DNA from 4 places in the Paenibacillus hodogayensis genome. Region 4 is predicted to be linked to each of the others. Evidence: riboswitches for the same ligand, from Rfam matches in the RefSeq annotation. Region 4 holds a riboswitch; each other region holds the start of a gene.
What was found. A riboswitch is a leader RNA that binds a small molecule or an ion and turns the genes downstream of it on or off. The one in region 4 is predicted to bind cyclic di-GMP.
Positions count from the first base shown of each region.

Region 1: linked by a shared signal. The riboswitch ahead of ABD796_RS06360 (HD-GYP domain-containing protein) and the one ahead of ABD796_RS29920 (TetR/AcrR family transcriptional regulator) in region 4 are both predicted to bind cyclic di-GMP.
Region 2: linked by a shared signal. The riboswitch ahead of ABD796_RS06490 (transglutaminase-like domain-containing protein) and the one ahead of ABD796_RS29920 (TetR/AcrR family transcriptional regulator) in region 4 are both predicted to bind cyclic di-GMP.
Region 3: linked by a shared signal. The riboswitch ahead of ABD796_RS04400 (hypothetical protein) and the one ahead of ABD796_RS29920 (TetR/AcrR family transcriptional regulator) in region 4 are both predicted to bind cyclic di-GMP.

Region 1 is NZ_BAAAYO010000002.1:156,282-164,039, reverse strand. It holds gene cyoA (ubiquinol oxidase subunit II) at 201-1,202, shown strand; gene ABD796_RS06375 (cbb3-type cytochrome c oxidase subunit I) at 1,186-3,153, shown strand; gene cyoC (cytochrome o ubiquinol oxidase subunit III) at 3,153-3,791, shown strand; gene cyoD (cytochrome o ubiquinol oxidase subunit IV) at 3,793-4,164, shown strand; cyclic di-GMP riboswitch class I at 4,317-4,403, shown strand; gene ABD796_RS06360 (HD-GYP domain-containing protein) at 4,580-5,710, shown strand; gene ABD796_RS06355 (sedoheptulokinase) at 5,959-7,317, opposite strand; gene ABD796_RS06350 (exo-alpha-sialidase) at 7,513-7,758, opposite strand, start outside.
Region 2 is NZ_BAAAYO010000002.1:195,267-203,024, reverse strand. It holds gene ABD796_RS06495 (collagen binding domain-containing protein) at 1-3,237, opposite strand, end outside; gene ABD796_RS06490 (transglutaminase-like domain-containing protein) at 3,643-4,449, opposite strand; cyclic di-GMP riboswitch class I at 4,463-4,551, opposite strand; cyclic di-GMP riboswitch class I at 4,626-4,712, opposite strand; gene ABD796_RS06485 (carboxylesterase family protein) at 5,031-5,687, shown strand; gene ABD796_RS06480 (hypothetical protein) at 5,847-6,788, opposite strand; gene ABD796_RS06475 (hypothetical protein) at 6,778-6,933, opposite strand; gene ABD796_RS06470 (vWA domain-containing protein) at 7,154-7,758, shown strand, end outside.
Region 3 is NZ_BAAAYO010000001.1:1,107,554-1,115,311, reverse strand. It holds gene ABD796_RS04410 (hypothetical protein) at 1-712, opposite strand, end outside; gene ABD796_RS04405 (universal stress protein) at 1,062-1,511, shown strand; cyclic di-GMP riboswitch class I at 1,727-1,826, shown strand; gene ABD796_RS04400 (hypothetical protein) at 1,932-2,225, shown strand; gene ABD796_RS04395 (HesB/YadR/YfhF family protein) at 2,383-2,667, opposite strand; gene ABD796_RS04390 (NADPH-dependent FMN reductase) at 2,707-3,243, opposite strand; gene ABD796_RS04385 (C40 family peptidase) at 3,474-4,262, shown strand; gene ABD796_RS04380 (lipoate--protein ligase family protein) at 4,370-5,194, shown strand; gene ABD796_RS04375 (M15 family metallopeptidase) at 5,310-6,233, opposite strand; gene ABD796_RS04370 (alpha/beta hydrolase) at 6,343-7,071, opposite strand; gene pdhA (pyruvate dehydrogenase (acetyl-transferring) E1 component subunit alpha) at 7,483-7,758, shown strand, end outside.
Region 4 is NZ_BAAAYO010000014.1:422,751-430,508, forward strand. It holds gene ABD796_RS29910 (TetR/AcrR family transcriptional regulator) at 14-562, opposite strand; gene ABD796_RS29915 (VanZ family protein) at 643-1,644, opposite strand; gene ABD796_RS29920 (TetR/AcrR family transcriptional regulator) at 1,938-2,459, opposite strand; cyclic di-GMP riboswitch class I at 2,638-2,725, opposite strand; gene ABD796_RS29925 (MFS transporter) at 2,745-4,262, opposite strand; gene ABD796_RS29930 (TetR/AcrR family transcriptional regulator) at 4,500-5,111, shown strand; gene ABD796_RS29935 (DNA/RNA helicase domain-containing protein) at 5,490-7,379, opposite strand; gene ABD796_RS29940 (MazG-like family protein) at 7,376-7,726, opposite strand.

The sequences.
Region 1 (7,758 bases), on a different contig from region 4:
CCCATACGCTAAAACGCTTTCCCAGCGCGGTGAAATCGCTCTCTTGAGCCATCTTGACGAAACGTTGAACTTTATTTTACGGAATTGCGGCGTTTCGTTGACGCCTTTGTTAACAGTGCGGAAGTTTCAATTTGTTTCTGTTATGGTAGTGATAAGAGATAACTGAAAACGCAAAATGGGCGTTGAGGAGATGGGAAGAGATGAGACAAGGGCGAATATTCCGGCGTTTGGCAGCGATCATGATGCTCGCGGCGATAGCTGTCATGTCGACGGGCTGCACCGAGAAGATGATCGTGCTGGACCCGAAAGGGCCGGTAGGCGAGCAGCAGCGCGATTTGATTTATATCTCCACGGTGCTTTGTCTGGTCGTGGTCGTACCGGTGCTGATCTTGACCGTATGGATCGTATGGCGCTATCGAGACAGCAAAAAGAACAAGGCGGAGTACGCACCGGAATGGGAGCACAATACGAAGCTGGAGACGATCTGGTGGAGTATCCCGATTCTGATTATCGCGGCTCTTGCGGTCGTCACGGTGAAATATACGCATATTCTCGAGCCGTCGAAGCCGCTCGCTTCCGAGAAGCAGCCGATCACGATCCAGGTGACCTCGCTGGACTGGAAGTGGTTGTTTTACTACCCGGATCAAGGAATAGCGACCGTCAACTACGTTCAATTTCCGGATAACGTTCCGGTCAAATTCATGCTGACGTCGGACGCTCCGATGAACTCGTTCTGGATTCCGCAGCTTGGCGGTCAAATTTATACGATGTCGGGCATGGCGATGACGCTGCATTTGCAGGCGAACGAGCCGGGCAAATATTTCGGTTCCGGAGCAAACTTCAGCGGCAAAGATTTCGCCAGCATGAATTTTACGGCGGAAGCGGCCCCGCAGGAGCAGTTTGACAAATGGGTGGCCGGAATCAAAAGCACGCAGCCGGCTTTGACCGAGGAAGGCTACAAAACACTGGCTGCGCCGGGCGTAACCGAGGTAGCAAGCTTCTCCTCTTTCCCGAAAGGACTGTTCGAGCAAACCGTATCGAAATATTCTTCCGGTCACCAGCACGGGCAAACCGAGCCGGCCAAAGCGCCGAAAACGGAAGACAAAGGGCATGCCGGTCACGGCAAAGACGCCGCCGGCTCCGGCTCGGTAAGCACGACCAAACAGGAAGAAGGAGGTCACAGCCATGTGGGACAGCATTAAATCTTTCGCTTCCGAGTTTTTCGTCACCGGCGATCCGCTCATTTATGGCGCGGATGTCGCGATCGGCCTGACGCTGATTGCCGTCGTGTTCGTACTGTCCTACTTTAAGAAATGGACGTGGCTCTGGCGCGAATGGCTCACGACGGTCGACCATAAGCGGATCGGCATCATGTACGTGCTAGCTTCGTTGCTGATGCTGTTCAGGGGCGGGATGGACGCGCTGCTGATGCGTACGCAGCTCGCCGTGCCCGACAATCAATTTTTGTCGCCTGAGCATTACAACGCTATTTTCACGACGCACGGCGTAATTATGATCTTGTTTATGGCGATGCCGCTTATGTTCGGCTTGTTCAATCTCGTCGTGCCGCTGCAGATCGGCGCGCGCGACGTCGCCTTCCCGTTCCTGAACTCGCTCAGCTTCTGGCTGTTTTTCTGGGGCGCGATGCTGTTCAACTTGTCGTTCGTTATCGGCGGATCGCCGGATGCGGGCTGGCTCTCGTACCCGCCGCTTTCGGAGCTGTCGCACAGTCCGGGAGTCGGGCAAAACTTCTATATATGGGGCATTCAAATATCCGGTATCGGCAGCTTGATGACGGGTATCAACTTTATCGTCACGATTCTGAAGATGCGGGCGCCGGGCATGAAGCTGATGAAAATGCCGATGTTCTCCTGGTCGGTGCTCTCGAGCAGCCTGACGATTATCCTCGCCTTTCCGATCTTGACCGTGACGCTGTTCCTGCTCTGGCTGGACCGGTTTATGGGCGCGCACTTCTTTACGCTCGACGGCGGGGGCAACCCGATGATGTACATCAACCTGATCTGGATGTGGGGACACCCTGAGGTGTACATCGTGGTGCTGCCGGCCTTCGGCATATTCTCCGAGGTGACGGCAACCTTTGCGAAGAAGCGGCTGTTCGGCTACAAATCGATGGTGTTCGCGCTGATGAGCATCAGCGTCGTGTCGTTCTTCACCTGGGCGCACCATTTCTTCACGATGGGCTCGGGGGCTAACGTCAATGCGTTTTTCGCCGTGACCACGATGATCATCGCCATACCGACCGGCGTGAAAGTGTTCAACTGGCTGTTCACGATGTTCCGCGGCCGGATTACGTTCAAGACGCCGATGATGTGGTCGATTGCGTTTATCCCCTGCTTCGTCGTAGGGGGGATGACCGGGGTGCTGCTGTCGGTGGCGCCGGCAGACTTCCAGTTCCATAACAGCTACTTCCTGATCGCGCACTTCCACCAGGTGCTGATCGGCGGCGTCGTATTCGGCTATTTTGCCGGTTTGTATTATTGGTGGCCTAAAGTGACCGGATTTATGCTGAACGAGCATCTCGGCAAATGGGCGTTCTGGCTGTGGAATATCGGATTTTACGTCTGCTTTATGCCGCAATACGTGCTCGGCTTGATGGGGATGACCCGCCGGGTCAACGCTTACGGCTGGGATCGCGGATGGTGGGAGCTGAACCTCGTGTCCACGATCGGCGGTTTCTTGATGGGAGTTGCTTTCCTGTTCCAAGTATGGCAGATCGTACACAGCATGAAATTTATGCAAAAGGCGCCTGCCGATCCGTGGGGCGGCCGTACGCTCGAATGGTCGATTCCTTCGCCGGCTCCGGCCTACAACTTTGCCACCGTGCCGGTCGTGCACGAGCGCGATTCGTGGTGGGAGGAGAAGCTGCGCAGGGAGCAAGGCCTTCCGCCGACGCCGGTGCCGCCGATCGAGCCGATCCATATGCCGGGCAACTCGGGCATTCCGTTCATCAAATCGTTTTGCTGGTTCATAGCCGGCTTCGGTTTCGTATTCAACTGGCTCTGGCTGGCGATTCCCGGCATGATCGGCGTGGCGGTTTGCATGCTCGTACACTCGTTTACCTATAATAACGAATACTATATACCGGCGGAAGAAGTGATTCGGACGGAAGCCGAGATGAGGGGGACGGTCTGATGGCAAACGCGGGTCACAATCAAGCCCATACCCAGGTCGCGGGTCATCACGGCCACCACGGCCACGAGGAGGGCCATCACGATCAGGAATCGCTCCGGATGTTCGGCTTCTGGCTGTTCCTGATCACGGACTGCATCTTATTCGGCACTTTGTTCGCCACGTACGTGGTGCTTCACAACAATACGAGCGGCGGACCGACAGCGCAAGAGCTGTTCGAGATGCCCGGCATTATCGCGGAAACGTTCATCCTGCTGACCAGCTCCTTCACGAGCGGCCTGGCCGTTCTGGCCATGAACAAAGGGAATCGCAAAGGCTTGATCGGCTGGCTGGCGGTAACGGCCCTGCTCGGGCTCGCCTTTATCTCGCTCGAAGTGACGGAGTTCGTCAAGCTCGTTCACGAGGGCGCTACGATTGGAACCAGCGCATTTTTGTCGGCCTTCTTCACGCTCGTCGGGGCGCACGGCTTGCACGTAACGATCGGTCTCGTCTGGATGGTCGCCATTATGCTCCAACTGCGCAAGCACGGCATTACGCCGGTGACGCAGCGCAAGGTGAACGTGATCAGCTTGTATTGGCACTTTCTCGATGTCGTTTGGATTTTCGTCTTCACGATCGTTTACTTGATGGGGGTGATGTAAGATGGCGCAGCATTCCGTACATTCCGGAGGCCCTAACGGAGGCCACGGCGGGGGCCATCATGCCTCTCACGAGGCTCACGAGTCGCACGGGTCGTTGAAGTCATACGTCACCGGCTTCCTGCTCTCGATCGTGTTGACGATTATCCCGCTCGTTGTCGTATTGAACCATTGGCTCCAGGGTACCGCGGCGATGGTCGTCTTGCTCGTATCCGCAGTTTTGCAGTTTGCGGTGCAGCTGCTGTTCTTCATGCATCTGCGCGAGGAGAAGAAGCCGCGCTGGAACTTGATGGCGCTCCTCCTTGGCCTCGTCATCCTGGTCACGATCGTGCTCGGTTCGATCTGGATTATGAATTACAATCAGGTTGCTCATTAAAAAGGAGAACCATCTCCAAAACGGGGACGCCATGGCTGAACGCCTGGCGTCCTTAGTCGTTCCTTGGGACCGTTCCCGGGAACCATTTGATCATAAAATGGAAATCGCTATAGATATAATGACCCAAATCGATTATGATGATTACTACAGTCGAAAAAAAACGGCAAACCTGCCGAAAGGCAGGGACGCAAAGCTACAGGCCTTAGGGTCCATGGACCGATGGCGGCTGGGTTGCCGAAGCTGAGAGCTGGTCGGTTTCGTCCAGGAGGGCGTCCCGGCTTCATTTCGATGAAGTGGGGCTTTTTTGGTTTGCGGCGGTCCTGGCACGTTCAAACGGCAGCGCAGAGCAGGAACTGGTACATAAGGGCGGGTTTTTGCCGGGCGACCGCATAGGGATGAGGGAGGAAGGGACGGAATGCGCTGCGAACAGTATGAGGATTTGGTTGGGAAAAAACTGCTGCACAATATTGTTAACACAACGGGTATGATGCTCATTCCCGAGAATACGGTATTAACTGAGGCGCATGTGGGCAAGCTGGAGAAATTTCAGATCAGCCTGTTCGATATCGTTGTAGAGGAATTGGATGAAAAGAAAACGTTCTCAGATCCAGCGGCGGAGCCGATTCAGGCTGTGCCCGAGCGGTCGGGAGCCGGGGAGACGGCGCCTAGCGGCGAAGGGAAGACGGTAACCGCGGTCCTGGCTCGGGCGGACGCCGCAGAAATGATGAAGCGAACCGATGCCAAAATGCGAGACATCGAAAAGCTCATTTTGAACACCGGGATCATTCCGCTGACCGAGGTGGAGGAGCATGTGCTGCCCGACCTGATGCAAACGACCCAAAACCAAAACGTCTACAAGCTGTTCGCCGATCTCCGGGCTGAGGAGGACTACCGGTTCAAGCACAGCATCGGCGTCGCCTGCATGTCGGCGGTGCTGGGGCGCTGGCTCGGTATGGACGAGACGGAGGTGTCGACATTGGCCACGGCGGCGAGCTTGTGCGATATCGGCACGATTAAGCTGCCGAGTTCGCTCGTTCACAAAACGTCGGAGCTGCTGGTGCACGAGCAGGAAATTATGAAGCAGCACACGATCCTCGGCTACGAGCTGCTGAAACAGTCCGGCGTGGAGGAGCGCGTCGCCTTGGTGGCGCTGCAGCATCATGAAAGGGGGGACGGAAGCGGCTATCCGGCTCGCCTGCACGGAGCGGAAATCGATCCGTTCGCCAAAATCGTAGCGCTCGCCGACGATTATTTGATGATGGCGACCGATCGTCCGAACAAGCCTGCTCTGCCGTTTTATCAAATTATTCGCAACCTGCACGAAGATATCGTGAGCAACCGGTATGATTCGGTCATCGGCATGACGTTTCTGAACCGTCTGATGGCGGCGCAGGTCGGAAGCGATGTGCGGCTGACCGACGGGCGGCGGGGCAAAATCGTGCTTATCTACCCGAACTATCCGACGCGCCCGCTGATCGCCTTGGACGACGGGTTTATCGATCTGAGCAAAACGGACGCGGTTCAGGTCATGGACGTAATTGGCTGACCTTCGTTTGTAAGCGTTACCCGACAAGCAGACAGAAAGCGGGGGACCGTTAACAGCCCCCCGCTTTTTCACGTACCGGTTATTTAATCAGCAGCCCCAGATTATTGTCTCCGATAGATGGCTTTCTAAATAGGAGCCTCTACGCCGGGCCATTCGGCAAAAAGGACCTCAGTTCCTGAAGTGCACCCCTTAGAATACGCATTGGAGAAACCCCTGGGTTATCCGATGAATGCTAAGGGGTGCATTTATTATGTACCAGATATGCGCAGAGCGAGATGCAGGAGACCGCGCAGCTCCTCGTTTTGAACAGGAGACGGGATCGTTTCGATGCCTGTTCGCGCTTGCATAATCGTTCTCATGAAAACATTGTTATGAATCGTTCCGCCGGTTAACCAAATTTTCGCAATCGGTGCAGTCGGGTCCATCAGCTTGCGCAGCGCGGAAATGTAAACGTCGGCCATATTTTCGAAGGCGGCGGCGAACAGAGAGCCTGCCGTCAAGTTGCCCGGCCGTATTCCATCAATTTTGCCGTGTTGAACCCCTTGCTGTCCCTGGAAAAATCCAAGCTCCACTCGAGGCGCTTCCAGAGGGCGGGACGGATCGAGGCGATCAACCGCTTGGGAAATTGCCTGCCATATTTCCGCGCGTGATCGTGAAGCTTCGAATAGGGATATGCCGATATCCGCGATGAAGTCAACGAGCACATCGAGATTTCTTCCGCCGGGAAGACGGGTGATCGTTTTTAAAGTTTGGCCGCCGAAGTAGGGGCGGTTTTCGTGGTCGCCGCGAGTTGCTTTATTCGAGACGAGACTGACGATTCCGGCCGTTCCACCGGACACGATGGCCGCATCGTTGTCTCCCCCCAGCGCTCCCAACACCGACGCCTGATGATCGCCAATATCCGGGTAGACGGGAATACCTCCGCCAGCACTGTCGTAATAGCCACAAATTTCTTGTTCGTCCAATATATCCGGGAACACCAAGCTTTCGCAGCCTACGGCGCGGATCGTTTCCCAGTTCCAAGCCCGCCGCTCTACATCTGCAAATCCGGTCGGCGCCGCATTCGTAATATGGCAAGTATGGCGGCCGGTAAGCTTATAAATGACAAATGACCCCAATGTGCAAAAATAAATGTTGTCTTTTTCGATAACGTGCCGATGGTTCATCATCCAATGGTGCAAATTGCACGCGGCAAGCCCGGGCTTGAGCTGGGTGCCGCTTCTTTCCATCTGCTCGGAGGAGATAACTGCAGAAATGTGCTCAAATGAACTTATGGTTGCATTCCCGTAAGGGGTCGTACCCCGCGTATCTTGCCACGAAATATAGTTCGTTAGCGGTTCGCCCGATTCATCGCACAGCACAAACCCGTGCATTTGCGTAGAGAGCAAAATCCCCACGATCGGGCCGTACTTACCGGCGTATTCATCGATCATTGTCGTCAATGAGCGTACGATACTTAAAACGTTGACCTCATAGATGTTCCTGTCCGGGTTGGGAAGACGCTCCGGCGTCTGCTGCTTCCTTACATCGATAATTTGACGGCTTCCCGTGTCCAATATAGCGGCCTTGATGAAGCTGCTGCCAATGTCCACACCTATATAGTTCATGAACGTTCATCTCCCGCGCCTGTTCTTGGCCTGGAAGTGTGGTGAATAACTCTGCTGCGTGAGAAGAAGGGGACTCCGCTTTCGTTGTTCACCACACTTCTAGACTTCACTTTGCATGAGTATCATCTTCCGCAAATAGCCGGACAGGTTGAGCTTTATCAACCTGTCCGGCTTCCATGTGGGGCTATTCGGACTTCAAACTTTAGGGAAAATGTCCATCGCCAACGAGCGAAATTCGCGTACTCGATGAAAGGTCAGCAATTCGGAATCATGTTCGTTTCCGGAGTTTAACGAAGTGCGAGAAATAATTGCCAGATCGTCGCCGTCAATCACCATGGATGCATAGTGAAACGATTGTGTCAGTTTTTCGGCGGCGGCGATGCATCCGGCAGGGAACCAATTCAGCGCATCGCAGGAATACCAGAGCAGTAAAAACCTGCG
Region 2 (7,758 bases), on a different contig from region 4:
CGTGACGTCCTGCTTGGCATCCACGATCAGATAGCCTTCAGGAGCGGCAAGTTCCTCCAGAATATAGTCGTCGTAAGGCAGGTTCGTAAACAAAACCGTTCCTAGGGCGTTCGTCGTTTGCACCAGAGGCGTCCGTTTGCCCGCTTTGTCGTACAGGGTGAACTTCGCGCCTTCCAGCTTTTTGGACGAGTCGTCCTTGTCGACCTTGGTCACTTCCAGGCTGCCGGTCACAACGCCGCCCGGATTGCCCGGATCGTTTTTCTTGCTGTTGGTGACGACGAGTTTTTTGACGTTTCCGTCTTGCACGATGCCGGAGTCGATGGTGACGTTATGCTTGGCGTCTACGATCAGGTAGCCTTCGGGAGCGGCCAGTTCCTCCAGAATGTAGTCGTCGTAAAGCAGGTTCGTGAACAAAAGCTTGCCTTGGGCGTTCGTCGTTTGCACCAGAGGCGCCCGTTTGCCCGCTTTGTCGTACAGAGCGAATTTCGCGCCTTCCAGCTTCTTGGACGAATCGTCCTTGTCGACCTTGGTCACGTCCAGGCTGCCGGTGACACCGCCGCCCGATCCGGAGCCGGATGAGGTGCGGACGATGATATCGTAGCTCGTTTCCCGCACTTCCGTCTTGAGCCGGTCGCCTTGGAGCGACACTTCGTTCTGGACTTTGTCTTTATCGGCTGCATTGATAAATGACTGATATTCCAGAATGAACGCGGAGGAAATTTCCTTCGCGAAAGACAGCTCGAACGTCTCGCGGTTATCCGAGCCCGTTGTAATCTTGAGCGTGTAATCCGTTCCCTTGACCAGCTCTGCGGCTTTCGTATACGTGCCGTTCGCCAGCACATTCGTCGCGAACAAATGGAACGAATCTGCGATCAAAATTTGGTTCGGGCTCGGATTGTCGATAATTTTGGCGTTGGAAATGGTCGATTGTCCTTCGTTGATGCGAATCGTCCAATCGATTTTATTTCCGTTCTGGGCGCCGGTTTTGCCGACATAAACGCCGCCTTTGGGCACCGAAACCTTTGCCGTCCACTCCGCCGAAGGCGTAGGGGAGTTGCCGCTTATGAGCGAAGCATTGTTGATGATCTCGCTTTCGATCAGCGCTCCTTGCAGCGTCGTTTTGAACGTAATCCAGTACGGCGCGTTGATCGTTCCTTTGAAATCGACGGTCAGCGTATTGCCGTTCGCCTCGGTGGGCAGGACGACGTCATACAGGCTGGCGTCGAGCTTGGCGCCTTTCGATACCCCGTTGGCCGAGCCGGTCAGGTTCATCACGAACACTTCGACCGAATTCGGAACGAGCGTCTGGCCCTGCTTCAAAGGATCGACGATCTTGGCGGCCGGGATCGGATCCAAGTTATAGTTCAGCTTGATATTCCACGTAATTTCCTTGCTAGTCGCATTGTAGGTACCGTCTTTGGTGCCGTTATTCTTCGTGTACGTATCCGCGTCGAAATCCGCCGTTTTCTCGATCGGACCTTTGCTGACGCCGCCTTCTTTCCACGTCATAACGGCTTTGTTTATAAACTTTTTCGTTTTGTCCGTTTTTTGGCCGATGTTAAACGTCGTGTCGTAGGTGACGGTGACCGTATCGTCTATCGGTTTATTGAACTTGATGATAAAGTCGGCGTCGGGAGCCGGAGCGATCAGTTCGTAATCCGCAGGCGAGGTCAACGTGACCGAACCTTTCTTGATCACCAGCGTGCTCGACAGCAGCGTCAGCCCGGCGTTCGTAAACGTGTCCTTGATGACGACATCGTCCAAAACGTACTTCGTGCCGTCGGCCTTCTTGTCGCCGTTGATCGTCAGCTTCCAGGACGTCGTTTTGTTTTTGTAGTTCGCGCCGTTAGCTTGCTTCAGGAACACTTGGCTTTCCTGAGTGACTCTTCCTTCCTTCGGAGTCGATCCGGGCGTTTCTACCTTATTGACGATCGCTTCGTTTTTTTCCACGCGGTTGATCGGCTTCGTCTGATACTTGATCGTATAAGGCGAATCGATATCCGAGTTGAACTGCAGGGTGAAGCCGTAAGTCGCGTGCGTAACGGTATACGCCCCGCTTGGCACCGTATCGGCGGTCGTGCCTTTGTATACGGTCAACGAATTCGGGACGAACGTCTGGGAGTTCGTGAACGAGTCCTTCAGCCAAGCTTGGCTTTGCGGGATGAACTTTTCGCCGAAGTTGTACTTGATCACCCAGGTGATGATACCGGTTTCCTTGTCGTACTTTTCCACCGATTTGGCCAGCAGCTCGCCGCGTTGCACCGTTACCGTCGCTTCCGCTTTGGCGTTCGTTCCGTTATCTCCGGAGAAGACCGCCGTGTTCTTGAAGCTGCTCTGGTCTCCTACGATGCGGGTCGAATATTTCACCTGATAGGCGGTGCTGATCGTTTCGTCAAGGAAAGACAGCTTGAAGCCGGTTCCGCTCGACGTATCGACCGCATACACAGCCGCTCCGACGGAAGCGCCTTGAGCGACAGAGCCGTCGCCGTTCACTTGAAGATGATAGACCTGGAAGGAGCCCGGGATCAACTCCAGTCCCGCAGGGGTCGGGTCGTTAATGACCGCATGCTTGACCTTTTCCAGCGCCTTGTTCACGTTGATCGTCCAGTCGATCTGGTTTTTGCCGTTTACCGTTCCCTGCTTATCCGCAGTCGGACCGGCCGGGGGTTTCAGGTGGACGATTACGGTCTGCACGCCGCCCTGGATCGGCACGGCAATGATGACCTCCGTGTTGCCCTTTACCGTCTGTGAACTGAACTCCGTACGGATCTCCAACTTGCCGCTTACGTTAGAATGGGATTCGACGTAGCTGTTGAACGTCATGACAACTTTGCCGTTCCGGTCTACCGTGAAGCTTCCGACCTGTCCTTGCCCGGAAGTAAGCGGGGCGGAGATGTCGGTGAAGATCTCGAACTGGCTCGGCAGATCGAAGGTGAACGTATCCCCTGCCTTGTAACCGTGGCCGTTCGGCAATACCCAGTCATAGATCAGGTTTATCGCCGCACCGATGTCCAGACGACTGTCCGGGTTATACACGGCGTCGATCACCGTACCCGTCTCATCCGTCAAGGTCACTTTGGTCAAAATACTCGCAGCGCCCGGACTGTAAACGGAGCCGTATACGGAGTCCCCTACGCTCCCCGACGAATCGGCAAATACCTGCGAAATATGGCTGCCAAACAACGTTTGACTCAGAAGCAACAAGGCAACAATGATTCCACTTATTCTTTTTTTCATTTTCAGTTTTTGTCTCCCAATCTCCTCGAAATGTACTTGGTGCAGCTCGCGAAGCGACACTTCATCGTTCGTGAAAGCGTGAATGTCCTCCAAGAATCGACGCCGGCGTTGGCGTTGCGGCCGAGGCTATGTAGGATTATGATGGCGTTGCCGGCACCGAGTCCGTCTTGGAACCACCTCCCGAATTCGTATTGCGCCGTTCGTAGGCGCTCGGCTCTGCCCGTCCCCGCGGGTGCGGAAAGGCGCATGGTCGGCGTTGTAAAGGCAAAGCGATAGAACTGATTGCAGTATAGTACGAAAAACTATACATTTTCTCAACAAGCCGAAAAAAGCCCTGGATGCGGATGTCCGGGGCTTGGCCTATTGTGATGAATGATTCGGCTTCTTACTGGCGTTATCGGGATGTTAATAAACTTTGGCTGCCGTATATTTTGCGGCATCCTTGATCATGGCGAAAGCTGTAGCGCTGCCGTTCAGGCCGGCATCGACCGTCGTATCGATGATGACCCAGCTTCCGTTCAAGTACACTTCGTTCCAGGCGTGATAGGCGGTCACATATTCCGTCGTGCCCATAACGAGCTTGGCCGGAATTCCCGTGCTGCGGAGCATCCCGGCGAACAAGGCTGCATAGCCGTAGCAAATATCTGTTTTCGTCAGCAGGGTACGGTCGATTTGCGGGATATATTCGGCAGGAACGTTGGCCGCGAGCTCAGCGTCGTACTTCACGTTGTCGATCACGTATTGATAAAGCGCCTGCACCTTCTCGCCATCCGTCGTTGCATTTTTTATCAATTCCTTCGCGATCCGGACCGTTTCGCGGGCTTCGCTCCAATTGACGTTTTGCACCGAGTTCAGGTAGACGTTCGCGTTGTCGGTCAGCGCCAGTTTAACGACGGTCTCGCCGACGACTTGATATTTCGTTCCGCTGATTTGCTCCAGTACGGTGACCGTATAGTCGCCGTTGCCCATCTGCAGGGGGAACGTCTCGGCGGGCACTCCGGCCTTCAATGTATAAGTATATTTATCAGTTCCTTTGGCAATCGTCAGTTTCGTTTTCACTTGCGGTTTGACGTCGTACCGGACAGTGACCGCTCCTTGTGCGAGCAGGTTCGTATCCAGCCATACTCCGATTTCCGCAGCCTGCGCCTTCGTCGCGACGAGCGCGGGGGCGAGGAGGAAAAGCGCCATAGCAAGCAGCACTAGTTTGCGCATGCTGAAAACTCCCTTCGGTGGCTAGGCTGCCATTTGACGGATCGTCAGGAAGGCCCTATAGCTTTGCGTCGCTGTCTTTCGACAGGTTTGCCATTATCGTGTTAGAGTCTGCTTTAAATCTATGGAGCTGTTGGAAGAGCGGTTGGGTTCCGAAGAACACAAAAAAAGCATGTTCGTTCGGTAGCTGGCTGCCATCTGACGGGAGTCAGGAAGGCCCTGTAGCTTTGCGTCGCTGTCTTTCGACAGGTTTGCCGTTATCGGGAAAAGCTTTTACAACTCAATTATATCAAATCCTTCGGGCAAATCAAGAGATATTTGGCCCGAAGGTCCTAGTAACTGGGAGATTGCAACCAAAACCTTCTTTCGATAGGATACATTGGTTCTCAATCGTCGAACTATTTGCTATTCTATAAGTTGAACGAAAGAACTTCTTGGAAAAGCGGAATGCAACGGTCTTCAAGCATTCGTTCAACTTATATAAAATTGCTGAAACCGCTATCTTGGTAGGACGATGTGCGGAATGGAACCGTAGAGCGCGGAAGAGTGTACGGGATCATAGTATTAGGAAAGGCAGTGAGGGAATGGGACAGTCGGCGAATAAGCTGGAAATGGAAGTGACGAAGAAACTGCAGATGGGCTATTTGCTGCATTTGCCGGAAGAGTACGATTCGGAGCCGGAGAAGCAGTGGCCGCTCCTCTTATTTTTGCACGGTTCGGGCGAGAGGGGCGATAACCTTGATAAGGTGAAAATTCATGGCATCCCCAAGATCGCTGAAAAAAATCCGGGTTTTCCGTTTATTGCCTTGTCCCCGCAATGTCCGCAAGGATCGAACTGGAGCAGGGAGCAGGAGACGGTGATTGTTTTGTTGGAGCGGATTACGCAGTCGTTCCGGGTCGATCCGAAGCGGATTTACTTGACGGGTCTCAGTATGGGCGGATACGGAACGTGGCGTCTTGCATGCGATTATCCCGATAAATTCGCGGCAATCGCCCCGGTCTGCGGCGGGGGCGAACCGTACCGCGCCAAAAGCCTGGTCCATCTGCCGATATGGGCGTTTCACGGCGCGAAAGACTCGGTCGTATCGATTCGGGAATCCGAGAATATGGTTAACCCGATCCAGGCGCTGGGGGGAAATGCGAAACTGACGGTATACCCGGATACGGATCATAACAGCTGGACGGAAACGTACGATAACCCCGAGCTATATGAATGGCTGTTAAGCCATCGGCTAGCCTGACCGGGAAGCCGCAGCGACGAGGCTATCCTGGCAGGCGGCGGGAACGGGACTCGCTTTCCTTCCGGTCGTTCAAGCAAGGATTTGTCTAAAGACTGCCGTAAATTGGCAGTCTTTTTGCATTGCGGCATGTAATGCAAGTTCCTCTTCACGACTCCGGCTTTAAAACAATTGCTGAAAGTCGGGATCGAGTGCATAATGCGATTGCGCGCGTTCTTTGCATTTTTGATAGAGGCGGGTGCGCTGCTCGACCGGCGTGTCGGCGACAAGCCGGCATAGTCGTTGAAACCTTTCTTTCGGCAATTCGTCTAAGTATTCGACAAATAAATGCGGGTACGTCTGTACATAGGCTTTCATGCGCAGAGCCGCGCCGGCGACCGCAGTCATAATGGCTTTGCCGTTCTCCATCGCTTCGATCCGATAGCGGTTGGCCAGCACGTAATCCAGAATGGCTGGCCGGACAAGCTGCTTGTTGACTTTGACCACCTCCCACAAATACTGCACGAACGGCTCATTGAACGTTTCGGGCATGACTTGCTCTAGCTCCAGCTCCATATCTTTGCGGATGTGGAACCGATTCAGGCAGGCGATCTTGCGAGCCTTCACTTTATCGGTCCGGAGCAGATAGCCGATCTCCCGCAGCTTCTCGTACGCTTCCTTGGGCTGCTCGGCTTTCATATCCGCCACGGCAAGCTGCATGTCTGCCTGCAAGCCTTCGCGGATAGCCGACGTATGCCGCACGAGAATACAGTTCAGCATATGGGCCGCGATGTAGGGCTTGTACCGGCGGCGAAGCATAACCAGCAAGGCGGCGAGCAGCGCTCCGCCGAGGATGGCGGCAGCTTGCTCCAGCAACGTACCGGCGAAGTAGAAGGCCGCGGCCGCAAGCACGACAACGCCGAGCATATCGAGCCACGGTCCGGGGCGGCTTCTGGTCGCGGCATAGTCGGCAATGGCGGTCCGCTTGCCCCGAGAATCGCAGGCCGGGCAGCGGTCGGCCTGCAATATGGAATAAGCGCCGCAGCGTCCGCACTTTCGCAGCCGCTCGAAGGCGGTGGCGGTGACCGGGCTTTTGCGCAATTGGACAGCCTGTCTAACGGTCATGCGGCACCTCCGCCGCATTCAGACGGTCGATCAGCGCAGCGTCCATCTGCTCGTGCGTCATCGCCTTTCGTTTACAGCTCCAGAAGAAGACCCACCTGGCCAGCACGAATAGGGCGGCGACGGCAAGCAGGCTGTACGTTATCATGGGATCACCCTCCTGTCGGAATGAACACGATTGGAAACTATCGCAATGCGCAAAGGGGTCTTCAAGTATGGCAGATATATAGCAGATATATATTAGTAGAGATATAAAAAGAGATTGCTATAAGGTTTATGAAAATAGTAAATTTATTGAGTAATATACTTTATATTGTACTCTGTGCATGGACGCTTTGACTACTCCAGCGAATCCGGAGGTGCGAACGATGATCTATAAACCGATGCCGCTTCGGCGGTACGCGTTTTTGTTATTATGCGGAATAATGGTGCTGACGCTCCTGGCCTCCTCGCGGGCGGGGGCTGCCGGGGCGGAGCAGAAGATGGACGCGGTTCTGGCAATGGACGCGAGCACGTCCATGAATGACAGCGACAGGAACAAGGTCGCCAACGAGGCGATGAAAATGTTCGTCGACATGGCCTCGGTGCAAGGCGATAAAATCGGGCTGCTTTCCTACACCGATCAGGTCGTCCGCGAGAAGGCGCTGCTGAAGATCAGCTCGCCGAAAGACAAGGACGAGCTCAAAGCTTTTATCGATCAGTTGTCCCGCGGACCGTATACCGATATTGCCGTCGGCGTGGCCGAAGCGGTGAATATTTTGGAGAAGGGCCGAGAGCCCGACCGTCACCCGCTGATCGTGCTGCTCTCCGACGGCAACAACTCGCTTAACGCCGGACGGACGCAGGCGCAGTCCGATGCCGAGCTGCAGGCTGCGGTGAAGAAGGCGAAGGAGCTGGGCATTCCGATCTACACAATCGGCTTGAATGCCGACGGACAGCTCGGCAAGGAAACGCTGGAGGGCATCTCCCGCGA
Region 3 (7,758 bases), on a different contig from region 4:
TGGACAATAGCTGGTTCAGCTCTTGTTGAAGAATATCGTCGATTGCGCCAGGCACGGCTTTGAGTTCTTCCAGACAGCTCATGATTTGCGTATCGAGCGACATGTTATCAAGTCCGAGGGCCTCTCTGTCACGGATGGCCAAGAGCGCGTCTTGCCCCTCGCACAATTTGGCGAACCTTGTTTTCGGATCTGCTGCTGCGGATGCTTCGGCCAACGGGACGTAGACTTCCTTCTCGCGGTCGATTTGTCCAAGCAGCGTTTGAACCCCCGCGATCCGGTCGGGATGCGCTTTCGGATGGGCCAGGTAGTTTTCGCAGTGCATGCGTATGTCATCAAGCAGCGCGTCTCTTTTCACATAATCGGATTTGTCGGTGGCGTTGTATTTGGCCAGAGCTTTGTCCACCGGTTTGATTTTAGAGCGAATCCGGTAATCCACCTTTGTCAGCTTCTTGAAGCTGTCCTCGCTCATCAGTCTTTGAACGGCCGTATTCGATGCCGTAGAGATAGGCATGAGAGGCTCCGCGCGACGCATAACGGTTTGTTCGAGCATGCGGCCGACCGCACGGTTGCCCATCGTCCGCTGAGCCGTGATCCAGGAGGCTCCCGTTCCGAAGGCAGGCTTGGCCGCGCTTTCGGAGCCGAATGCGGCTTGGCTGGCGGATCGTGTGGTTTTTGGTGCCGTCGCGGGGGTGTGCTTGCTGTTCGTTTTCATCGGATTACTCCCTTATTCTTGGTCTATATATGCTGAACGAATGGATTTCAAGGAAATGCGAAGTGAAATGAGGTGAGGGAACGACTTCGCTATTCAAAACAAGTTCCCGTTGGGAAATGTTCGATTGGCAAGGTCATTCTTAGGAATGGATGCTCTTTTCAAACAGAAGTCTGACTTATTTATTATACCAAATCTTTCCCGGCAAGTAATGGCTTTCTCACAAGGAGCGTCCGGCTTTTCGCGCGCTATGCCGGTGGTTCAAACCGGTCAGACAAGGGTATGAATAATAAAGGTGCAAATGATATACTGTAGGCAGAAACCTAATTTCGTATAGAAGAGGTGTTCGACCATGCCGTTCCAACACGTACTCGTCGCTTATGACGGCTCTCCGCAATCCCAATCGGCTTTGGATCGGGCGGTAAGCCTGGTCCGCGCGACGCCCGGGGCGCATTTGACGGTGGCCCATGCGTTTCAATACCCGAATTTTATCGTTGGCGAGGCGATGGTTGTCGCACCTGTCGTTACCGATCTCGAAGAAATGACCAGCTCCGAGCAGCTGCTGGACGAAGCGAAGGCTCGCGTAACCGATTTGCCGGGCGTGACGTATACGCTTCTGCAGGGGGATGCGGCCGAATCGATCTTGGAGTGCGCCTCCGAAACCGGGGCGGATCTGATCGTCATCGGCAGCAGAGGCTTGAATACGATCAAGGAATGGTTCCTCGGCAGCGTCAGTCATCATGTCGTGCAGCATGCGAATATTCCCGTGCTCGTCATCAAAGAGCCGCATCAGGAGCATTAATCCTCGATCGGAGTCACGACCGCGCTCGTTCAATGAAAATGCGAAGCAGAAACAACCGGGCGGTTTGCCGTCCGGTTGTTTTGTGACGCTTTTGAGCTATGTATAAAGGCATGGTACTGGTTGAAAGATAGGTACAAAGTAGGATGTATAGAGCAAGGTCCTCTATTATCCTATGAATAGGAGTCGATTGATAGCCGTCGAAACTTCAGGAAATTTCCCGATAATGGCAAACCTAGCGAAAGCTGGGGACGCAAAGCTAAAGGGGCTAAAGTCGTAGGTCGCCTTGACCGAAAACGATGCCAGCCAGCTGCCGAACGAACCGATTGAAGTTTTTTTGTTGTTCGGGCTTTGTTTTTTGCGGGGAACGGGAAAGCTCGCATAAAGAATGCTAACGAACGGAAGCAAAGGAGCGATAGCGTCATGGAAGAAAGGCTCGACTCGACCGAGCGCGGCTTTTATTTGAAACTGGGCGACGATTTTTTCGGTATGTATGAAACGCCCGACGGGCCCAAGCTGTTTTTCAACAAAGACAAATACCGGCTGACGGATTCGAAATGGGAAGTGGAGCTGGTCATCGGCCGCAAAAACAACCTGTTTATTTTTTATTGGCAAGGGGAAACGAAAATTTCGTTCCGGTTCAACAAAAATCAGGATTCGGTCATTCAACTGTATCGGCTGCTGCAGGAACGCGTCTCGTCCAAGCGGACGCGCTAACGGCATAGATCATTACAGACAAGCTTCGCATGTCATATGCGGAGCTTTTTTTGCCTCTCCGGGATGCCGCCGCTTGCGGCCTAATATAAAGGACATGCCAAAAAAGAGACGCCGGCGACAACACCGAGCGTCTCTTCCCATCCACCTTCCGAAGCGCCTAGCTTAAATCGGACAGATGGAAAAAAATATCTTCGCCTTTGGCGTCCAGCGTCAAATCGCGCTCCTCCAAATACCACAGATCCGTTTCTTCCATAAAAAACGTCATTCCTCCGGCCTTCGATTCCAGGCCGGCATCCATCGGCTTGCCGCTCATAATGCCGAGAGCGTACGGGTCTTCACCTCCGCCCGCATAGCGGACGTATACGCGAATATGCTCGCCCTCGCGAAAGCCCCATTCCTTGGAAAAACAAAACACGGCCGCATCGGTCACGCTCAGCTTCATCGGTTGTGTCCCCCTTTCGCGCCGCCTGCCGCGTTCGTTTTAACCGTTCAGGCGGGTATGCATATGCAGAAGCTCCTGCGCGAGCCGTCCGATCCGGTCCGTCACGTCAGGATCGACGATTTCCCGGCGCTCGTTGAAGTGGCTGTCGTGCAAATACACATAGCTCGGCGCCACATAGGAGCGGAAATAGCCGGCGATCGGCTTGAGCTGGTTTTCGATAACGAGGTAATGCTGGAACGTCCCGCCGGTGGCGACGAAGCCGACGACTTTTTTGGTGAGAGCCGTTACGGGAATGAGATCGAACAAATTTTTCAACGGGCCGGACAGGGAAGCTTGAAATATGGGCGTGCCGATGACGTAAAAGTCGGCTTCGTTCACTTTATCGATAACCGTCCGCGTATCGCCGTCGTAGGCGGACGGATCGCGTCCGTCGCAAAATTGCACATTGTATTGCTTCAGATCGAGAAGCTCCGTTTCCAGCTCCGGATGGAGCTTCTTGGCTTCTTCCAGCACGCTTTGGACGGCAATGCCGGTCTTTGCTCCGATGATCGTTCCGGATATTCCGAGTAGTTTCATGACGATGACATCTCCCTGATCGAGTTTGTAAGCTGCCTTTTCTTTCATATTGAAAGATCGGCGCCGCTTTGTCAAATATTTTTTAATATAATATACGTTTATGTATATAAAATAACCCTGCGCCCCAAGCGCTTTTTGGTTATATGTACCAATTGACTCACTGCCCGAAACCCGCCAGTCGATCCGAACCGTTATAAGATCACCAATCAACGCAGCGGAGGAGAAGCTCGATGCGCAAATGGATCGCTTATACATTGACAGGGTTGGCCGGACTTTCGTTTATGACGCAAATCGCGCTCGCTTCCGGGACGATGAAGGTCGAACTGGACGCCGTGCCGTTCCGCTGGATCGTCGGAGGGCAGACCTACAGCTCGGACAAGCCTTACGCCGACGGCGACACGGAGCTTCCGTCGAGCCTCAATTACAAAGGAACGACTTACGTGCCGCTTCGTCTGGCCGCGCAATCGCTCGGGTACAAAGTGCAGTGGAACGAAAAGACGCAAACGGCGATTATTACCGCCGAGAATGAAGACGACCCGCTGGCCGGCGAGCAAGATTCCAACGGCAACTACCCGCATTACAAGTATATGCCGGCCGGAGAAGGGGCGGCCAATTGGGAGCGGCGTGCCGATGCGGTGGCGCTGCTGGGCATGCAGTACATGGGGACGCCGTACGATTTCGGCGCGTCGCTCGGTCAAACGGATACGTTCGATTGCTCGTCCTTCATGAATTTCATCTTCGGGCAAAACGGCATCAAGCTGCCGCGCAACTCGCGCCAGCAGAGCGATGTGGGTACGGAAGTCGGGCTGGACGGATTGCGCAAAGGAGATTTGCTGTTTTTTACGACGCCCAAGCGCAAAAACAACACGGGGGTGGAGCGGATCGGGCACGTGGCCGTCTATGTGGGCGACAATAAAATCTTGCACACATACCGGACCGGCATCGGCGTTATCGTATCGGAGCTGGACACGCGCTGGAAGGAGCGATTCGTAAAGGCGAAGAGGGTTATCCCGTCGTAGGGTAGAGTGGCGGCCTCGTCCGGGGACCCGCGGCGTTGAACTAAATCCATTTTCATGGTATTCTCTTACTGATTTTCGCGAAATCGCGAGTAGGGGAGATGAGAGACATGAGTGGACGGATACCGTCTCCTTTTTACATTCAGAATTCCGGCGACAACACGCTGGTAGGCGATATTTTGTTTCCGTTTGCGTATGACGAGCTGCTGTGCCGCAAAGTCGGCGAGGGCGCAGTTCCGTTCGTCCATATATGGCGTCACGAGAAGGCTATCGTGCTCGGTCTTCGCGACCGGAGGCTGCCTCACGCCGACCGGGCGATCGAATGGCTGAAGATGCAAGGCTACCAGGTCGGGGTGCGCAACTCGGGAGGCGCAGCGGTATCGCTCGATCCGGGGATCGTCAATATCTCGATCGTCATGCCGAATCCGGACGGCCGTCTGGAGTTCAAGGAAGACTTCGAGCTGATGTACGCGCTGATCCGCGAAAGCTTGGACAAGCTCGGGATGGAGGCGTTCAAGGGAGAAGTGGCGGGCTCCTACTGTCCCGGGGAATACGACGTCAGCGTAAACGGTCGCAAGCTGTGCGGCATTTCGCAGCGCCGGCAGACGAAAGCGTTCATCGTCAATGCATTCGTCGCGGCCGAAGGGCATGCGTTCCGACGCGGCGAGCTGATCCGTTCATTCTATGAAGTAGCGACCGGGGGCGATCCGGAGCTGGACGCGCCGCGCGTGGACCCGGCGACGATGACGACGTTGAACGAGGCTGGCGGCCGCGGCGCGACCGTACGGACATTCATGCGGGCGCTAGCGGTCACGCTATCAGAATGGGGCGGCACGATCGGCAGGCATCCGGACAAGCCGTCGATGGCCGAGCTGGAGCAGATGACGGCTGCGCTTCGCAACCGTTACGACAACGCCTCCCCGGCGGAGTCGTAAGCCGTTCCCGTCTTGGGTCGGGAACCGAATAGCCGGGGTTGATCTTCCGACAATGACAAAGAGCGCTACCCGCCTCCAACTGTAACGGCGGCGCAGCGCTCTTTGCGTTTCCTTCTTATTTGGACACAGGGACGGCCTGCTTCAAATATTCCTCCAGCGTGAGACCCTTCTCGGCGATTTCTTTGGCCATCTTGACGCCGACATAGCGAAGATGCCAAGGCTCATACTGGTAGCCGGTGATCTCTTCCTTGCCTTTCAAATAACGGATAACGAAGCCGTGCTCGGCGGCATGCTCGGCGAGCCATTTCGCTTCCTTCGTCCCGGCGAAGCAGTCCGAGGCGGCGCATTTGCCGTCGCTGCCCGAAACGTCCATTGCCAAGCCCGTTTGGTGCTCGCTATGTCCGGGAACGGCGCTGTATTTGCGGGCCGCTTCCTCGCCGTCCTTTTTGGCATAGTTGGCGAATAGCGTCTTCTGGGTATCCTGTGAACGGTAGCCGGACACGCCGGCGAGCGGAACGCCGTCCTTCTTGGCGGCGGCGACGAGCTTCTCGAGAGCTCCGGCGGCTTCCTTGCGCATCAGCCGCTTGTCGCTTTTCTCCTTGAAGATGAACGGGATATTCGGCTCGACCAGATCGTCCGGCTTATAGTTGTCCGGCAGCTTGTACGTCTTGTTGACCAGTACGGCGATATCGGCCGGCTTGGCCACGACCTGCTCGGTTTTGTCGGTCCCCCCGGAGCTCCCGTTCGTTCCCGCTTGGCCTGGGGGCGTCGTTCCACCGGTTTTGCCCGCATTGCCTTCCGACTTTGTGGCCCCGTCCGACTTGCCTCCGGCATTATTATTGTCGGGTGGCGTCGTCTTGTCGGCTGTTCCGCCCGCCGTTTTGCCGGAATCGTTCGTCGCCGCGTTTTGGGCGGTAGGTGTCCCGCCTCCCGCCCCCCCATCTCCCGTCGGCGTTTTGTCCCCGGAGCAGGCAGCCAGCGCAAGCAGGCTGCCGGTCAGAAGCAAGGCGGACGCAGTCCGGATTATGTAAGGTTTCACGTTATTTTCCTCCCAGGGTGTATCGTTATCGTCTTATGCGTATCCTATATTTTGACGAAACGGGACCGTTAAAAGTTACAAACCGTTTGAGGAACGGGTTCGCACCCGATCAGTCCAGAAACAGCCGCAGCGCGGCAGGCAGCTCCTGCTGCCAAAAGCCCCATACATGCTTGCCGTCTTTCTCTTCATAAACCAGATCGGCCTCTCGGGCCTCCAGCAGCTCATGCGTACGCCGGTTTTCTTCCAGAAAATCGTACGTTCCCCGAGACGTCGACACGTCCGTCTCCTGCAGACCGACCAGCATGTACAGCTGCAGCCAGGACAGATCGTTCTCCGAAGCTATGCGCTCACGGGTGCCGGCAAAAAAAGCGCCCGACAAAGCGATAACTCGCCGGAACAGCTCCGGATAGTCGAGCGCGATATGCAGCGAGACCGTGCCGCCCAGCGAGTCGCCGGCGATGATGCGCGAGCCGCTATCGCGTCTTGCCGGATAACGCTCCTGGATGTAAGGCACCAGCTCTTCGGCGAAAAACCGGCAATAGGCGTTGAAGCGCGAGCCGTCCGGCGAATATTCCTCGGTGCGTACCGCCTTGTCCACATCGACGCCGACGATGATCGCGGGCTCGACCCCTTCATCGAGAACAAGCTTCGTCATCTGGGTGGCAAGACGTCCGAAGTTGAAAAAATCTTCCCCGTCCTGGCAGTACAGCACGGGGTAGCTAAGCAGCTCGTTGTAGCCGGGCGGCAGGTAAATTCTCGCATGACGCGTTTCGTTCAGCCGCGAGGATGGCACTTCTTCTTTCTTGATCGTCCGTTTCGTGTAGCGATTGTCGTCCATGTCGCGTTCCTTTCCCGATTGAATTTGCCTCGTTACGTGTACAATAATTATAGCAGCGATACCGGGCAAAATGAAAAGAGACAGTTTGCGCTCAGAACCGAGCAGAGGAGCGCTTCTGTTTCATGACGTTCCGCCGCCGCTAGCGGAGAAACGGATTTTTCTATGCGGGCCGGAAGCCGCGCGGCACGGCGGGATACGTTTTTTTTGTAAAAGATTTTGTGGGATGGTGTAGATTTTTGTTGTTCTGTACTATATAATGAGAGTGCTCTGTTACATACCCTTCTGCAAGGCATATTGCGTACTTTTCAAGCAGATAAGGGTAAGTTGTTATGAAACAGAGCGATTGATATACTATAACAGTTTGCTGTTCTGTATAACAGATACGTACATTAACTTTAGAGGTGAAAAGCGATGAGCAAGCCATTGTCCGAAGTTCGGATCGACGAAATCGCGCCGTTGTCGGTATTGTCTCCGAACGGCGAGGTCGTCAATCCGGAAGCCTTACCGAATTTGTCCGACGATCAATTGAAGGAACTGATGCGTCGCATGGTATTTACCCGCACTTGGGACCAGCGCGCCGTCAGCTTAAGCCGTCAGGGACGGCTCGGGTTCTTCGCGCCGGTTTCCGGCCAAGAGGCGTCCATGATCGGGAGCGAGTTCGCACTCGACAAGGAAGACTGGGTATGT
Region 4 (7,758 bases):
ATGAAAGAGCTGATTATACTTTAATAGCATCCCAGCTCATTTGAATCATTTTCTCAATATTTATTGAACTGAACTCATACGTCCCGTTTAAATACTCTTTTCCCATTTCGACAAAAGGCATACAGGAGTATGTAACCAATAGATTCGTTTCCAAATCCTTAAACAAGCCTTCTTTAATTCCCCTTTCAAACAAAGGGTACATCGGCTTAAACACGCCGCCATTTTGATCCTTGCAGTTTTTACGTATAAAGGGTGAGCCGATAAACTGTTCCATTAACAAAAAACTGTCCTTATGATGTAAGATATAATTTGAATAATTTCGCAGAATATTCTCAAACCCCGCTTTTACGGGCGTACTCTCTGTTACACCATGGAACATGAGCTGGTGCATTTGATCCTTGAGCAGAAAATACAATTTGATCAGCATATCCTCTTTGCTTTCAAAATAAAAATAAATGATCGAAGAAGAGATATTCGCCCTTTTAGCAATTTTGGATATGGAAATTTCAGAAAGGCCGCTTTCATTGAGAAGCTCAATCGTAGCCTGATAAATAAGGTTCACTTTGCTTTCCGATTTAGTTTTCATTCTCAAAATATAATCGAACGATCGATCAATGTCAATAAACGATCTGACTTTTGCATTTAGAATAACGATCTTGCTTTTTCTTTAATACGATTTATAATCATTTGTCCCTTGTTTACTTCTGTAAGCGTAATGTCCCACATCACGACATTGGTAGTCGGATTTGGGTCATCATTCCTTAATTTAATGGTAAGTTCATTTGCTCCGTTTAAAGGGATTTGAAACGTAAGCTGATTCGATTCACTGTTAGCCGATAAACCCAATGAATAAATTTCGTTGCCATCTGCAATAAACATGATGTCACTTCTCTCATTGCTTGCACTGTTGATGACATCATCTGGTATTGCGGCATTGCCTGCTATTCTTGTATATTTGCCATTTAAAAGATACGTAAACTCGTTAGTTCTTGTATTTTTTCTACTGTATACATTGATTTGAGGCTCCACTTTTTTTCGGGTTGAAGTAAAGCTTAAGAGGGTTTCATCCCACAGCACAGACCCATCTTTTAAGGCAAGTTCATTCAGGGCTACGACTTCACCGCCTCCCTTTTCCAAATAATCATTAATACCACCAACAATAGCAATGACTCCAATCGAAAGTACAATGGCCGTTAAGACGATTCGATAGATCCCTTTACATTTATCACGATCACGGCGCACTAACCGCTGTGCCCAAAATCCTACCGCCGCCCCTAATGTATTAATTATGATATCGTCAATATCAAAGGATCCTAAACGGGAAAGCATTTGTACAATTTCAAGGATCGTAATAGACAGAACAAATAAGGTTATAAATCGAATGAACTGACAACGATACAGAAGTGGGATGACCATTCCAAAAGGGATGAATGCTACAAAGTTGCCCAACTCAAAAAACCAAAGTCGAAAGTCCTTTCCCATTGGAAAGTGTAAAGGAATCCCTTCAGGTATTAGACTGTATCGCATGCTAGCATTTTGAAGAAAAGAAGCTCTGTTGAAGCCTATATACATAAAATAGAAGGTCAAAATGGTGTATAAGGCTAACAGTATTAGGGTGATTTTTCGTAGCTTTCCTTGATACATAATTACATCCTTTCATTTCTGCAAGCGACAGAGATACGTCCAATTCATTTTCGAATCGTTGCTACTTGGAGATATACATGTACAACTACGTACGATACATTTTAGAGGACAAAAATAAAATATATGTTAATCTTCTCTTAATTTTTTCTAATGATTGCCTTTGCTCCGATAGGAAGAGTTTGCTCCTGAATGACTCCTGCACCCGGGATATCACTCCCATCAATGGAAACGACCCGCAGATAGATATTGATTAATCAATTACTTTTGTTGCAAAATAAATAACCCTCGGACGGTTATTTATTTTTGTTGAACGCAAACAGCTCGGGAAGATCCAAAAAGTACGAAATGTTGCACATCATGCCCATCGCGATAAAAGTCGTTGCGTTTTTTTCTGCATCGGGTATGCCTGCTGCTTTAAACTCTTCCAGGACATAAGCTCTGATGCGGGATAACCCCTCTTTGGTTGCCGTCCGGATTGTTTCTTCAGTGATGCCAATACCGATCACCTGCAAAGCGATCTCATTGGGATATTGGACCGACAATTCTTCATAGGCTTTGGTCATGTCGTTGTCCAGTTGCTCCGGACTCGACTCGACATTTTTAAACGCTTGGAGGATCCGGTCAAACGCTCGATTCAAAACGGCGATGAACAGTTCCTCCTTCGTCGTAAAGAAACGAAACACATACGGTTGAGAAATCCCGGCTTTCTCTGCGATAAGGGCTGTCGTGGTGTTATAGTATCCGCGCTCGGCGAATACCTCCAAACCTGCCTCAAGGATTTCCTCCTTGCGGTCCTGTCCTTTCGACCTAACCATAGCAAGCTCCTTTCGTTAGTAATTGATTAATCACATTATACCCGTCGTTCAGCCCCAACACAAGGGGCGAGCTCGTATGTTGGTCGATCTATCTGGTCATCCAGATGCAAGTCAATCAAATTGCAACGCTTATGCTTGGGATATAACAAAACACGACCTATAGGCCGTGTTTGGCAAATTAGGTAGCCCGGCAGTCATCACTTTAATAGTGAGAAGATCCGTGGCTTGGCGTCACTGCCTTACGGTCAGTTTTGCCACCTTCATAGTTACTCCCACTGTGAATAGCTACAACAGGGTTCCTTCCTTGACTTGCGACCGTTCAGAATCCTTCCTGGGGAGAAAAATCAAGGATAGAATGACACCGACACATGCGATCCCTGCACAAACCAACAACATGGAGCCCATGCCAGTAATAAAGGCATTTCTGACGGCATGAAGCAGCGAGTCCGACTGCATTTGGTTAGCTACCGCTACACCGACAGATACACCATGTTCAACCTTTTCTACGACATCTGCCGAAAAGGAGGGAAGGTCAAGATTCTTCATGTAGATATTATTGATGATGGTTCCCAGAATAGCGATACCGATCGTTCCGCCAACTTGTCTCAATGCCATAATCAAAGCAGAACCGACTCCGCTTCGTTCGGCAGATAAAGCACCAAGGGCCGCATCCATGGATGTGGGAAGGGAAAGCCCGAGGCCAATACCTGTAATCGCGATCCAAAAGGCAACGAATAGGTAAGAACTTTCCAGGCCGGTCAGTGATCCGACGGAAATCCCGATCGCCATAACCAAGAAGCCAAGTGCGACAAGATATTTTCTCCCCAGCTTCTCTGCGATACTGTCGGCAACCTGAGCGCCTACAATTAAGCCGCCAACTAAGGGCAGAAGCCGTAGGCCGGTTCCCAGTGTGTCGGAACCTTGAATAGCCTGAAAAAACAGCGGCAGCGAAAAGAGCAATCCAAACATAGCGAAATTCACAACCGTTGACAAAATAGTTCCCCATGTAAAGCTTGAAGAACGGAATAACGAGAGCTGGATGAGCGGATGCTTCGTTTGGTGTTGCCATACAATAAACCCGATCAGGATAACAAGTCCAATCAAGAACGTAGTCACTACGGATGAATGTGTTAAGCTTGTTTCTCCGGCTTTAATAAAAGCATAAGTAATGGCGCCCAGACCAATACCGGATGTTAGGATGCCCAAATAATCAATTTTTGGTGCATCGGCACTTCGCGACTCCGGCATAAGAAATGCAATGGAAAATAGACCCACAATAACAAATGGAACGTTAATCAGGAATACGGATCCCCATTCAAAATGCTTTAACAGCAGCCCCCCGACGATCGGCCCCAATGGAATTCCTATCATATTAACAGTTCCCCACAGCATCATGGCCCTTGTACGTTCTTTCCCTTCAAATAAAACGGGAACGATTGACATGGATAGCGGCATTAAAAATGCCGATCCCAGCCCCAAAACAACACGCATGGAAATGAGCATTTCAGGAGACGTTGAATATGCACATCCGATCGAGCCAATTCCAAAGATCACCAATGCGATGATGAGCAGCTTTTTTCGACCAAACCGATCGCCGAGCAAGCCGGCCGGCAACAATAATATAGCCAATGTAAGGTTAAAAGCATTGGCAAACCATTGCAGTTCACTGGTTGTGGCATTTAAAGCAGTCGCCAACGTAGGCAATGCCACATTCAAAATTGTCATGTCGAGCGCCACCGTAAATAGTGCACAACATAATGCCGCGAGAATCCACCATCTTTTATTATTCTTGTTCATATCCATTTCATTCACCCATCCTTCTTACGAAATGAAGATACCCTTACCATGGTGTAACTCTTAACGCCATTAAATCCCGTTTACTTTCGTACATTTGTCATGTTTTTTAGACAGTTGAGTTTATCTCACCTCATTTTAAGGTACGGTACGTATCGTTACTTTCTCATTATGATATATGGTTTTCATTCAAAATGCAATACAATATGTAGAGAGAAGCATTGGATCACGAAAGGATGAATGGATATGGCAAAGGAAAAGCGTGAGGAACAGCATGCTCCTTCCAGACGGCGCGGCAGTATTTTGGAGGATGCCATACTACAAGCTGCATGGGATGAACTTAACGATCATGGCTACGCCCGTATGTCCATGGAGGGAGTTGCCGCGCGGGCACAGACTAATAAAAATGCGTTATACCGTCGTTGGCCCAGCAAAGACAAACTTGTCATTGCCGCCTTGAGCCGCTTTGTGCCAAAACCTACCCTTGCTGCTACGGACACGGGCGATCTACGCCAAGATATGCTTACTCTGCTCCTAAGCATCATGAAGCCGCTACAAATGATCGGAGCCGAAACGATACACGGTATCATGCTAGAAGGTTACGGAAAAGATCTTTTCTCTTCTTTACCGCAACACATGAATTCAGATAAAGAAAATAATCTGATGACGATTATAAGAACGATTTTAGAAAACGCGGAGAAACGCGGAGAGGTCAACCTGAAAACAATAAGTACCCGAGTCCTTTCCCTTCCGGTAGATTTGATTCGTTATGAATTTCTCACTACGCATGAGCCGCTGTCGGATCAGGCTATAGCGGAAATTGTTGACGATATTTTTCTACCGCTTGTCCGCGAATGACGAACCATGGGCAACATTCAATCAACACGGCAAGCGGGTTTCCGCTCCGAATAAAAACAAAAAGACCCTCTCAGTGAAGAGAGGGCGATCCCACATTAACTTCTCATTCGTTTTTTCCGTTCCAAACTAATAGTGAACAGCACTCCACATGTGTCGAATGGGCAGAGTCAACAATTAGATGGTAAAAAAAAATATAAACAATCACCAAATATTGTTATGTTAAATACTTAAGCTAATATAGGCCTCAAGCAGACTCTTTTTAATCTGGCAGTCTTTATTGAAATCATCTAAACTCAACATTCTACTCGGCATTCGGACCTGCAAATGTGCCCAGCCTTGCATCGTCGAAGTCCTTGTAATGAATTCATAAATGATAAATCACGAAATCGCAGCCGAACTTTGGATGACCAATCGCCTTTGCAAATACGCCTTCAGATGGGGGTCTACACAGTAGATGTAGCATCCCTTCGTTCCCCTGGTCATTAATGTCCTGTAGGTGTTCCGTATAATTTGATCGGCCATTCGGAGCGCCTCGTCCTTATCTTTCTTATACAAGCTCTTGAAGCCTGAAAGAGACTTATCCGTTTTCGCACGTTTGAACGGATCGGTAACGATGCGGTTATTTTCGAAATACATATCTTCACCAATAATGACACCGACATAATCGAACTCAAGCCCCTGCGAGGTATGTATGCAGCCGACTTGCTCGACGGATTCTGGGTCGATCGCCCAGGTAGTCGTATTGCCAAGGTTCCAACTCATAAAAAATTGATACTGATCCAATTGGATATCGTGAACACCAGGGTTATTCTTCCCATCCGTCTTCCAATCCCAGCAGTACCCGGCCAACAATCTTGCCTTGTTATTCATCTGATTCTTACTGAAGATCTCGTCTCGTAATTCATTCGGGTCATCATAGAGTCGAATTTCATAATCGAAATCGAATCCATCCGCGTTTGCCGTTTCACGGATTTCCAATACGTCTTCTAGCCACGCCAGGTATCCATCGGATCCATTGCATCGGAATTGGGAAGCCAACGTCAACTCCGTAATATCCGCATCCATCTGTTCGGCATACCATCTAATCTGCTCTTTGCTACCAACATCGTGCATCGCGATCTTCTGATATTCGTCAATAAAAAATACAGAAAACCGAGCAGCACGGATGATCTCCATCGTTTGATTAATTCCTTTATTTTTGAACAGACCCGATTTTTCGTTTAATCGATGAGCTTCGTCAACGACCAAGCAATCGAATTCATTAGGCAGCGCTTCATAGTAGACCCCCGATCCCTTAAACAAGTTATCAATGACCGATTTTTTTACGTTTTGCTGCAGCTGTTTCATGTATACCGCGCGAGGTGCACTGTTCTTGGTTACATATTGGCAGATTAGTTCTCGCGCCGTAAGCTCTACCAAAAGATTAATGCCGAGAACCGACTTTCCTGTCCCCGGCCCTCCTTCGACGATCAAAACTTGTTTCTTGCCCGACTGAGCTTGCCGCGCCAATTTTATAGCTTCCTCATATACGACTTTCTGATCGTCGATCATGATGAATTCCTGATTTCCTTGCAGCATACTGACAAGAGAATCCTGTAGCGACTTGGAGGGTTTAATTTTGCCGTGTTCAATGAGGTAAAGCGATTTAGTTCTATCGGTTTTTTTAATGTAGGTCGAAATAAATCCTCTTAACTTTAGAGCATCTCCCTTCGAGAAGACAGGGGCCTCCTGCAAATATCGATCGTAGACAGGATGCAATAGAGGGTCATTATCGCTCTGTACATAGTTATGCAAATAAGCACAAGGATAAAGTTGGACCGCTTCGTTTTGTACTGCTTCGTTATAATCGCAAATCAGTTGCGCATAAGACCATGCCTGAAACGAAGGATGCGGCGTTCTCGTCTTTGTTCGGTTAAAAAACGTTTCAACGATACCGTCCGCGTCCTCAATCGCTTCAACGCTTGTCCACTGCTTAAGCTCGATAATGACAACGGAATATTGATCCATTTCGTTCAATCCCGTGATCATGAAGTCGATTCTTCTTGAGGAAGCCGGAACTTTATATTCGATCGCGATACCTACATCATCCGGAATTGTTGGAGTGTTTAATACTTTATAAAGGTAGTTCATGGAATTGTTCCATGCATTTATCTCTCCTATCGAGACCCTACCGACTTTTTGCACAAACTTGTTATGTATCTTTACCGCTATACTGTCTTCGGTTACGTCGTTCATAAATTGTTGCTTAGTCGATTCATATATAATCATGGCATTCTCCCATACTCATTCAATGCCGTGTACTTTTGCGAACTCCCTTTGGATTTAGCTATCGGATATTTCTCTGCGTTTTTGTTAATTTTCTGAAGGATTGCATCCATTACGTCTACATTTAAATCATACGCGAGCGTTAGCGTATAGATGAGAATGTCTGCAATTTCGTCCCGCATGTCGGAATAATTCTGATCTATGGCCTGTTGGCTATTTTTCCATTGGAAAAGCTCCAACAGTTCGCTCGACTCCAACGAAATAGAAAGAGCCAGATCTTTAGGATCATGGAATTGTTTCCAATTTCTTTCATCTCGAAATTGAATGATTTTTTTTATAATTTCGTCCATGTGTACCTCCGCCATGTCGATTCAATCTCAAT